3 regions of the Vibrio sp. V30_P3S12P165 genome follow, and region 2 is predicted to be linked to each of the others. Evidence: predicted binding sites of a transcription regulator. Region 2 holds the regulator's gene; each other region holds the start of a gene.
What was found. The regulator CRP, encoded in region 2, controls carbon source genes, mostly activating them, when cyclic AMP is high. The targets are predictions, from matches to a motif close to TGTGANNNNNNTCACA.

Region 1 (3,276 bases), on a different contig from region 2:
ACCCCTCTCGTGACTGGTTAAACCCGTCACTCGGTTTTGTTCATTCAGGGCGGGCACGAGCAAAAATCAATGCTTGGTTCCGTAAACAAAGCCGAGAGAAAAACTTAGAAGCAGGACGAGAGATCCTCGAAAACGAATTAGCCAAAATCGGTGCGACCTTAAAAGATGCAGAACTCTATGCGCTGAAACGTTTTAACGTAAACAGTGCAGATGAAATGTATGTTGGCGTTGGTAGTGGTGATTTACGGATTAACCAAATTGTCAATCATATCAATGCATTGGTCAATAAACCAACGGCTGAAGAAGAAGATAAACTGGCTCTTGAAAAACTGGTTGGAGAAACCAAGCCGATCGTCGGTAGCCAAACGCATAAAGATGCGGTTGTGGTGGAGGGGGTCGATAATTTGATGACGCATTTGGCGCGTTGTTGCCAACCGATCCCTGGTGATGATATTCGTGGTTATATTACCCAAGGACGTGGTATTTCAGTGCATCGAAGTGATTGCGAACAATTAGAAGAGCTGAGCCACCATGCGCCTGAGCGAATTATTAATACCGTTTGGGGGAGAGGTTTTGTCGGGAGTTATCGTTTAACATTACGAGTTGAAGCCATGGAGCGAGGAGGGCTACTGAAAGACATCACTACCTTGCTGGCCAATGAGAAAATCAAAGTGATCAGCATGAAAAGTCGTAGTGACTATAAGCGTCAGCTCTCCATTATGGATTTTGAACTTGAACTCAATAATATCGAGGTTCTACAACGTATCTCGAAACGCATTGAGCATATTAAAGATGTGATGTTGGTTAAGCGATTAGGTTAATTGAGCAGCATTTATAACGAGGTTAGCGCGTCAGTTCTGCCTCGTTTTTTTATTGAGAGGTAACATGGCCCATCCTATTTTACAGCTTGAACAAATTATGAATCAGTTACGAGACCCTGAGCATGGTTGTCCATGGGATCGCAAGCAAAGTTTTGCCAGCATTGTGCCTCATACCATTGAAGAAACTTATGAAGTGGTGGAGGCAATCGACAAACAAGATTGGCCAAACCTACGAGAAGAGCTTGGGGATCTCCTTTTTCAGGTGATCTTTTATAGCCAATTGGCAAAAGAACAGGGTTTATTCGATTTTTCAGCGGTCGTTGAAACGGTGAATGAAAAATTAATTCGCCGCCATCCTCATGTTTTTTCTAATCTTCAGTTTACCGATTCAGCTCAGTTGGCCGCTAACTGGGAGGCTGAAAAAGCCAAAGAAAAACACCAAGCAGGCAAAACAGAACAAAGTATTCTAGACTCAATACCACAAGCGTTACCAGCCTTAATGCGCGCCAATAAAATTCAACAAAAATGCGCGAAATATGGCTTTGACTGGGACACCCTTGGCCCGGTGGCCGAGAAAGTACAGGAAGAATTGGCTGAAGTGATGGAAGAAGCACTTCAAGTCGAGGTTGATGAGCAAAAAGTAGAAGAAGAACTTGGCGATCTGCTGTTTGCCACGGTCAATTTGGTTCGCCATTTAGGTAAAGATCCAGAAATAGCGTTAATGAAAGCCAATCAAAAATTTGTGCGTCGTTTCCAAGGGGTGGAGCAATTGACGCAGGCGCATCATCAGCCCTTAACCCATTTTTCGTTAGCTGAACTTGATGCGATGTGGGAACAAGTTAAACAGAGAGAAAAAGAGAAAGTTGAGCCTTTTTTAAGTAAAAATAGCAATAAAAAGCACGATTGAGCAGAGAAAATAAACCGAGTTCAATCTGTTTGATTTGAAGCAAAAAATAAAAAACTGAGTGTGATAGATTTCACGTTGTGGCGATAAATGGGTTCTGGTATAGTTTCATCCCGTCCAGAAGAAATCCATTTCCCTCATTCAACCAATTTCAGGTTAAACATGACGACAAATTATATTTTTGTTACTGGCGGGGTCGTATCCTCTCTAGGTAAAGGTATTGCAGCAGCATCGCTTGCGGCGATTTTAGAAGCTCGTGGTTTAAAAGTGACCATGATGAAGCTTGACCCTTACATCAACGTTGATCCCGGCACAATGAGCCCAACTCAACATGGTGAAGTGTTTGTCACGGAAGATGGCGCTGAAACTGACCTTGACCTTGGCCATTACGAACGTTTCATTCGTACTAAAATGACCAAGCGCAATAACTTTACTGCTGGTCGTGTTTATGCCGATGTCTTGCGTAAAGAGCGCCGTGGTGACTACCTTGGAGCTACAATTCAGGTCATTCCTCATATTACTAATGCGATAAAAGATCGCGTGCTTGCTGGCTCTGAAGGCCATGATGTTGCTATCGTTGAAGTCGGTGGTACCGTCGGTGATATTGAATCACTGCCATTTATGGAAGCCATTCGTCAGCTTGCCATTGAAGTTGGTCGCGAGAATGCGATGTTTATGCATTTAACCTTGGTGCCATATCTCGCGGCAGCTGGTGAAGTGAAAACCAAACCGACCCAACACTCAGTTAAAGAGTTGCTTTCTATCGGAATTCAACCGGATATTTTGGTTTGTCGTAGTGATCGTGTGATCCCTGCTAACGAGCGTAAAAAAATCGCTTTATTCTGTAACGTGCCAGAAAAAGCCGTTATTTCGATGAAAGATGTTGATTCTATTTATAAAATCCCACAATTAATTAAATCTCAAGGTTTAGATGATTTAGTCTGTGCGCGTTTTGGTATTACCGCACCAGAGGCGGATCTTTCTGAGTGGGAACGAGTTATTTATGAAGAAGCCAACCCAACGGGTGAAGTCACCATTGGTATGGTAGGCAAATATATTGAATTGCCAGATGCGTATAAATCGGTCAATGAAGCCCTAAAACATGCAGGGCTGAAGAATCGCCTTAGCGTGACCATTAAGTATATCGATTCACAAGATGTTGAAACCAAAGGGGTTGATATCTTACAAGGTGTGGATGCTATTTTGGTTCCGGGTGGTTTTGGTGACCGAGGCATTGAAGGTAAAATTCTTGCCGCCCAATATGCTCGTGAAAACGGTGTCCCTTATCTTGGTATCTGCTTAGGTATGCAGGTTGCACTGATTGAGTATGCAAGAAATGTCGCGGGTATGACTGGTGCACATTCAACAGAATTTAACAAAGAAAGCCCGTATCCTGTGGTAGGCTTAATCACAGAATGGGTTGACAGTGAAGGTAAGGTTGAAGAACGTACCGAAAGTTCAGATTTAGGCGGTACGATGCGTCTAGGTTCTCAACTTTGCCACCTAACGAAAGGGACAAAAGCGTATGAATTGTACGGAAGTGCCACAATT
Region 2 (3,276 bases):
CGCTATGACTGTTGATGAATTATTCCAAGCCTTATGGGCTGATTACACCACACGACTTTGTCCTTCTGCGCAGCAAGTGCATCAGTTACTACAAGAAGGTTTTCCGCTAATCAATGACCATATTGCTTTACGAACCTTTAATATCGCACCGCTGGGCATGAATACTTTAGCTCAGCCTTTTCTAGCCTTAGGTTATCAAGCGTGTGGTGATTATTTGTTTGAGAGCAAAAAGTTAGTCGCTAAGCATTACGAGCACTCAGATCCTAAGCAGCCGAAAGTGTTTATTAGTGAATTAAAAGTTGAAGCGTGTTCAGCTGAGTTACAAGCGATAGTCGCTAAGTTAGTGGCTCAAGTGGATACGTCTCGTTTTGATCATGTCGACTTTCTTTACGCAGGCCGTCTATGGGATCTCTCGTTTGCTGATTATCAAATCTTAGCCAAAGAGAGCGAATATGCGGCATGGTTAGCGGCTCATGGCTATGGGGCAAATCACTTTACGGTCAGTGTGAATCAGCTCAAGGCATTCAATCAGGTTAAAGCGGTCAATGACCATTTACGTCAGGCAGGCTTCACCATTAACGAACATGGCGGTGAAGTGAAAGGAACCCCAGAAGTATTACTAGAACAGTCCTCGACCATGGCCGATAAGGTGCCAGTATCGTTTCACGAAGGTGTTGAAGTGATTCCTGGTGGTTTTTATGAATTTGCTAAACGTTATCCAATGGTAAATGGACAACTCTATCAAGGCTTTGTTGCCGCTTCTGCCGATAAAATTTTTGAGAGCACAGATAGAAAGTCGTGACCAAATAAAAAGCTACTTTAAAATGAATAAAGTAGCTTTGTGCATCTGTTATTTAATATCGCTAGCGGGTACCGTAAACGACAATGGTTTTGCCGTGTGCTGAAATTAAGTTTTGCTCTTCCAGCATTTTTAAAATACGACCCACAGTTTCACGTGAACAACCGACGATTTGGCCAATTTCCTGACGAGTGATTTTGATTTGCATCCCATCAGGATGAGTCATTGCATCAGGTTGTTTTGCTAGGTTGAGAAGCGTTTGCGCAATACGACCAGTCACGTCTAAGAAGGCAAGGTCGCCAACTTTTTGGCTGGTGACTTGCAGACGACGGGCCATTTGGCCTGACAAACGCATCAGAATATCAGGGTTAACTTGAATCAATTGGCGGAATTTTTTAAATGAGATCTCTGCCACTTCACAAGGCGATTTAGCTCGAACCCAAGCGGTACGTTCTTGATCTTCTTCGAACAAACCAAGCTCGCCGATGAAATCACCTTGGTTAAGGTAAGAAAGAATCATCTCTTTACCTTCTTCATCTTTAATCAGTACCGCAACAGACCCTTTGACAATGTAGTACAAAGTTTCTGCCTTTTCGCCCGCATGAATCAGCGTGCTTTTAGAAGGGTACTTATGAATATGACAATGTGAAAGAAACCACTCTAGTGTTGGGTCGGTTTGAGGTTTACCTAGAACCATAATATCTCACTTCCTCTGCAGGGTATGCTCGCTGCTGTCCATATATTTTAGCGAAGCCTTAATGGGTTAACTAGAATAAGAGGACTTCCTAATTGCTGCAAGCTATCTTGTGTTCGGTATGGAATAGTATCCTTTTTCTCAGGCGATTTCTTGATTTTAATCGTATCAAAGTACGGATAATCTAAGCAAAAGTGTGCACATGATCACGGTATGAAAAGTAATCGTCATTAGCACGGAATGATTAACCAATTTTGCCCGATTCAATCAACTGTTGCAGTAGTGGTCGAACGATTAACTCCATGGTAAAGCTCATTTTTCCACCGGGGACAACGATGGTGTTGTGGCGAGACATAAATGAACCGTCTATCATCGCTAATAGATAAGGATAATCGACATTCTTGATCCCTCGCAGTCGAATCACCACAAAACTTTCATCTAAGCTAGGAATGCCTTTGGCGTTCAGTGGATTAGAAGTGTCAACCGTTGGAACACGTTGAAAGTTAATGTGCGTGCGAGAAAATTGTGGCGTGATGTAATTAAGGTAATCATCCATTGAGCGAACGATGGAGTCCATGACCGCTTCTCGCGAATGACCTCTATCACGGGTATCTCGAACGTATTTTTGAATCCATTCTAAATTGACAATCGGTACCATGCCTATCAAAAAGTCAACATGCTGCGCAACATTGATTTCGCCATCGACAACTCCGCCATGAAGTCCTTCATAAAACAATACATCAGTATCTTCAGGCAGCTGTTGCCACGGGGTAAAGGTACCGGGCATTTGATTATAGGGAACGGCTTCATCAAACGTATGCAGGTAACGGCGAATTTGACCCGTACCTGATTTACCATATTCCCGAAAAAATTCTTGTAGCGCGGGAAAATCATTCGCTTGTGGGCCAAAATAACTGATGTGGCGACCTTGTTCACGCGCTTTTCGAATTTCAATATCCATTTCTGGGCGGGTAAAACGATGAAAACTGTCTCCTTCGACCCAAGCGGGTTTAATGTTCATCATATTGAACATTTTCCGAAATGCTTCTGATGTCGTGGTGGTTCCTGCGCCTGAAGAGCCAGTGACGGCAATAATAGGGTATTTTGCTGACATGACAAACCTTGTCTATAAATCCTCAACAGGTCACAGCGACCGTGTTGTTAGTTTTCACTATATCATGGAAAATTCGCCGCAGAAAATGGCAGATTCACACTCAATTAGCGAATTTTACTTTTGATATCGATCGTTTCATGTAATTCTGAATAGACGATCACCGCTTCTCCTGTTTCCAGTTGGTGCTTTACTTGCTCGATTTTATCTTGCAAGCTCACCTCTGTTTCACCGTAGTCTGTCCCTTCTCTTAATACAAATTCTCGGATTAAATTCTCTAAGGTTTCATTGGCGATCTGTTGCCAAGGTACGATCATAAATACCTCAATTTATTTTATGTTCGAAGATCAATCGGTGAGCCACCGTTTTAGAATGATAAAAGTGATAAACAGCGAGCTTTGTGGTCAGGCGAATGAAAAGGCTTACAGCCCTGCGTAGTAGTCGGGGAGGGCTTTTTCTAACCAAAGCTCCGGTTGTGTGAGGGTGCCGGAGATAAATCCGACATGGCCACCATTGGTAAATAGTCGATAATCTATATTGTCGGGCAGCGAAAATTTAGGAATGACGGCATCGGTCATAAATGGGTCATCTTTGGCATGGATGATCTGGGTTGGGGTGCGGATTTCTTTCAATCGCTGCATACCAGAACAGCGTTGATAGTAATCATGCGCA
Region 3 (3,276 bases), on a different contig from region 2:
TCGCTGGGGCTGTTGTCGTCGATCGAGTGATTCAGATGGGGATTACCTCTCAAGCTGGAGAGAATGCAATTGACCGAATTTTGCATTTAATTGAGGAGGCTGAGTCACGTAAAGCACCGTTGGAACGTTTTCTCGATACGTTTAGTCGCTGGTATACTCCGCTGATGATGGCCGTGGCTTTGGCTGTTGTGGTGCTTCCTCCTTTGTTGTTCGCGCAACCTTGGGAAACTTGGACATACCGAGGTCTAGCATTGTTATTGATTGCCTGTCCATGTGCGTTGGTTATTTCGACGCCAGCGGCCATAACCTCAGGCTTAGCGGCAGGTGCTCGACGAGGAGTATTGATTAAAGGCGGAGCAGTATTAGAACAACTTGGTCGGATTCAAGTCATGGCGTTTGATAAAACGGGAACGCTCACGCAAGGAAAGCCGCAAGTCACCGATATTATTGATCTGATCGCATCTGAACCTACTTGGTTGAGCGCGGTTGCTGCGATTGAACAAGGGTCAACGCATCCACTCGCGACATCATTAATTGAAGCGGTCAAGTGTCGCGGATATTCAATGATCACGGCTATCGATAAACAAGCGTTGATTGGGCGAGGGATAACCGGTGTCGTTGATGGGCAACGTTATTCTTTATTATCGCCGAATAAATTGCCAAGAGCATTAGATTCGTCGCTTCAAGCCCAGATCATTGGTTTAGAGAATGAGGGAAAAACGCTGGCGATAGCGGTTAAAGATCAGCAGCCGGTCGGCATTATCGCATGGCAAGATACATTAAGAGATGATGCCAAAATCGCGATTGCGCAGCTGAAACAACTGGGTATAAAGAGCATTATGCTCACGGGGGATAACTCCCGTAGTGCTGCCGCCATTGCTCAGACGTTATCCATTGAATACCAAGCTGAGTTGTTACCACAAGATAAAGTTACCTTTATTGAACAACTGGCTGAGCAACATCAGGTCGCGATGGTGGGTGATGGGATTAATGATGCCCCCGCGATGAAACAGGCGAGTATCGGTATTGCCATGGGGGGCGGTACCGATGTTGCGTTAGAAACCGCAGATGCCGCCTTAACGCATAATCGACTGTTAGGGTTAGCCGGTATGATCCAGCTTTCACGGGCAACCCTGAATAATATTCGTCAAAATGTGACGTTAGCTCTTGGCTTGAAAGGCATTTTTTTGGTCACCAGCTTACTGGGTATTACTGGTTTATGGGTTGCGGTATTAGCCGATAGTGGCGCAACGGCATTAGTGACGTTAAATGCTTTACGCCTATTACGTTTTAAGCCCGCGCGTGATACTTCTTGGTAAGAGATTACTTGTGTGATCACATGGTTATCTAGCGTTGATAGGAATCTTTATTACATAAACATAACAAAAATGTGTGATGCAAATCGGTTTCCTTTGAAATTTCTGTTTTTGTTACTCGTTTTGTTGTGATGGCTATCACTTATTGTTACTGGTGAGTGGGCTAGAGTAGCGCTGTACCCAATACTAACGATGCGCAGAATAAGCCGCGATGAAGGAGTTACTTATGTCTCAAGCTGTATTTCACTTAGGTGTTACTCAGGCCGATTTGAATGGGGCCACGTTGGCCATTATTCCCGGGGATCCCGCACGAGTACAAAAAATTGCCGAATTAATGGATAACCCTGTCTTTTTAGCCAGTCACCGTGAATATACGCTCTATCGTGCTGAGCTTGATGGCCACGCTGTGGTGGTGTGCTCAACCGGGATTGGAGGCCCTTCAACGTCTATTGCTGTTGAAGAGTTAGCGCAATTAGGTGTTCGAACTTTCTTGCGGGTCGGAACCACTGGCGCAATTCAACCTCATGTTAATGTGGGGGATATGATTGTGAGTACTGGTTCGGTTCGCCTTGACGGTGCTAGCCTGCACTTTGCCCCAATGGAATTCCCAGCGGTAGCTGACTTTGACGTTGCGACTGCCATGAAAGCAGCGGTACTGGAAAGCGGTGCAACCGTACATATGGGAGTGACGGCATCAAGTGATACTTTTTATCCAGGCCAAGAACGTTATGATACCTTCACCGGACGTGTCGTTCGCCGTTTCCAAGGTTCGATGAAAGAATGGCAAGAAATGGGCGTGCTTAACTTTGAAATGGAATCCGCCACTTTATTAACCATGTGTGCGAGTTCTGGGTTAAAAGCTGGCTGTGTGGCGGGGGTGATCATTAACCGGACACAAAAAGAGATCCCTGATCATGCAACATTGAAAGAAACGGAAGCGCGTTCTATCAGAGTGGTGGTCGAAGCGGCTCGTAAAATGCTCAAATAAATAATCGCTTCAAATCCATAAGCACCGAATTCACGGTGCTTATGGATCGCTTTAAGAGCGTTAAGCCAGAACTAATTTAGGTAATGGTAGGTATAAGCTCTCTGTTAGATCCGTTAACATTTGATCGTACACGTCGGCGATACTCAGTGAAATTTCTGAGGTGAGTTGATAAAAAGCTTCAGGTTCCATAATGAATGCCTGCGCATCTTGTAACTCCGTTAAGCGATGCATCGCCTGACCACCGGCTGGTGATGCAATAGACAACGGGCTAATGAGTGCCAACTGGTTGAGTTTTCGATGCACAACTCCGCAATAATATTTTAGCCGAGCGCGCCCTTCCTCGGTATGCATCTCCTCAATGCACATCCGTAGTTGAGTTAATGCATCCATGCTGTCAAGTACTTGTTGCCAGTTCATATGATATTCATCACTCAAATCTTCTCGGTTCGACTCGACTAGCCAAGCCAACATGACTTCATCTAGTAAGAATAAGCAGTGACGAATCGCTTTACCATGCAGCATTTGGTTACGAGAAATGCTTCGCTTTTGCCAATCATTGGCTAGCCCTTTCAATGTCAGCTGTAAAATCCGATAGATAGGTTTATTATCAAAATGTGCAGTGGCAACTAAACGCTCTGAATTCTCTTCAATCTGTTGCTGTAAGTGTTGTAATTCTGTCGACCGGTCTTGGCCAAACATCAAGCTGTGATGTGTAGCACTACGATGCTGACGACATAAGAAGAGTAACTGTCGTAAATTGATTAATAAGGTGTATTTCCGCTGTAAAGCCGACTCTTTTTGTTGGGTAAATAAGTACATCAAATACAAAACGGCGATAGAGATAAGCATTGAAATAAAAACAAACATAAGCGACTCCTTGTTTATGTTAGTCACCATTAAAGGAGTTGCATGCTTGATGCCAATATTTTATGGCTAATAAATCAATAGTTTAATTTGCTTTATTCGTTAAAC

Region 1: the regulator CRP is predicted to act here: its motif matches at 1,788-1,803, upstream of CAG57_RS03810 (CTP synthase).
Region 3: the regulator CRP is predicted to act here: its motif matches at 1,444-1,459, upstream of udp (uridine phosphorylase).

Annotation. Positions count from the first base shown of each region.
Region 1 covers NZ_WXWH01000015.1:176,676-179,951, reverse strand. Annotated here, with positions in the region: gene relA (GTP diphosphokinase) at 1-821, shown strand, start outside; gene mazG (nucleoside triphosphate pyrophosphohydrolase) at 886-1,728, shown strand; gene CAG57_RS03810 (CTP synthase) at 1,888-3,276, shown strand, end outside.
Region 2 covers NZ_WXWH01000055.1:97,686-100,961, reverse strand. Annotated here, with positions in the region: gene CAG57_RS11415 (DUF1338 domain-containing protein) at 5-802, shown strand; gene crp (cAMP-activated global transcriptional regulator CRP) at 864-1,496, opposite strand; gene CAG57_RS11405 (phosphoribulokinase) at 1,738-2,607, opposite strand; gene CAG57_RS11400 (YheU family protein) at 2,712-2,921, opposite strand; gene CAG57_RS11395 (hydrolase) at 3,027-3,276, opposite strand, start outside.
Region 3 covers NZ_WXWH01000073.1:22,703-25,978, reverse strand. Annotated here, with positions in the region: gene CAG57_RS13835 (zinc/cadmium/mercury/lead-transporting ATPase) at 1-1,319, shown strand, start outside; gene udp (uridine phosphorylase) at 1,543-2,304, shown strand; gene CAG57_RS13825 (hypothetical protein) at 2,365-3,171, opposite strand.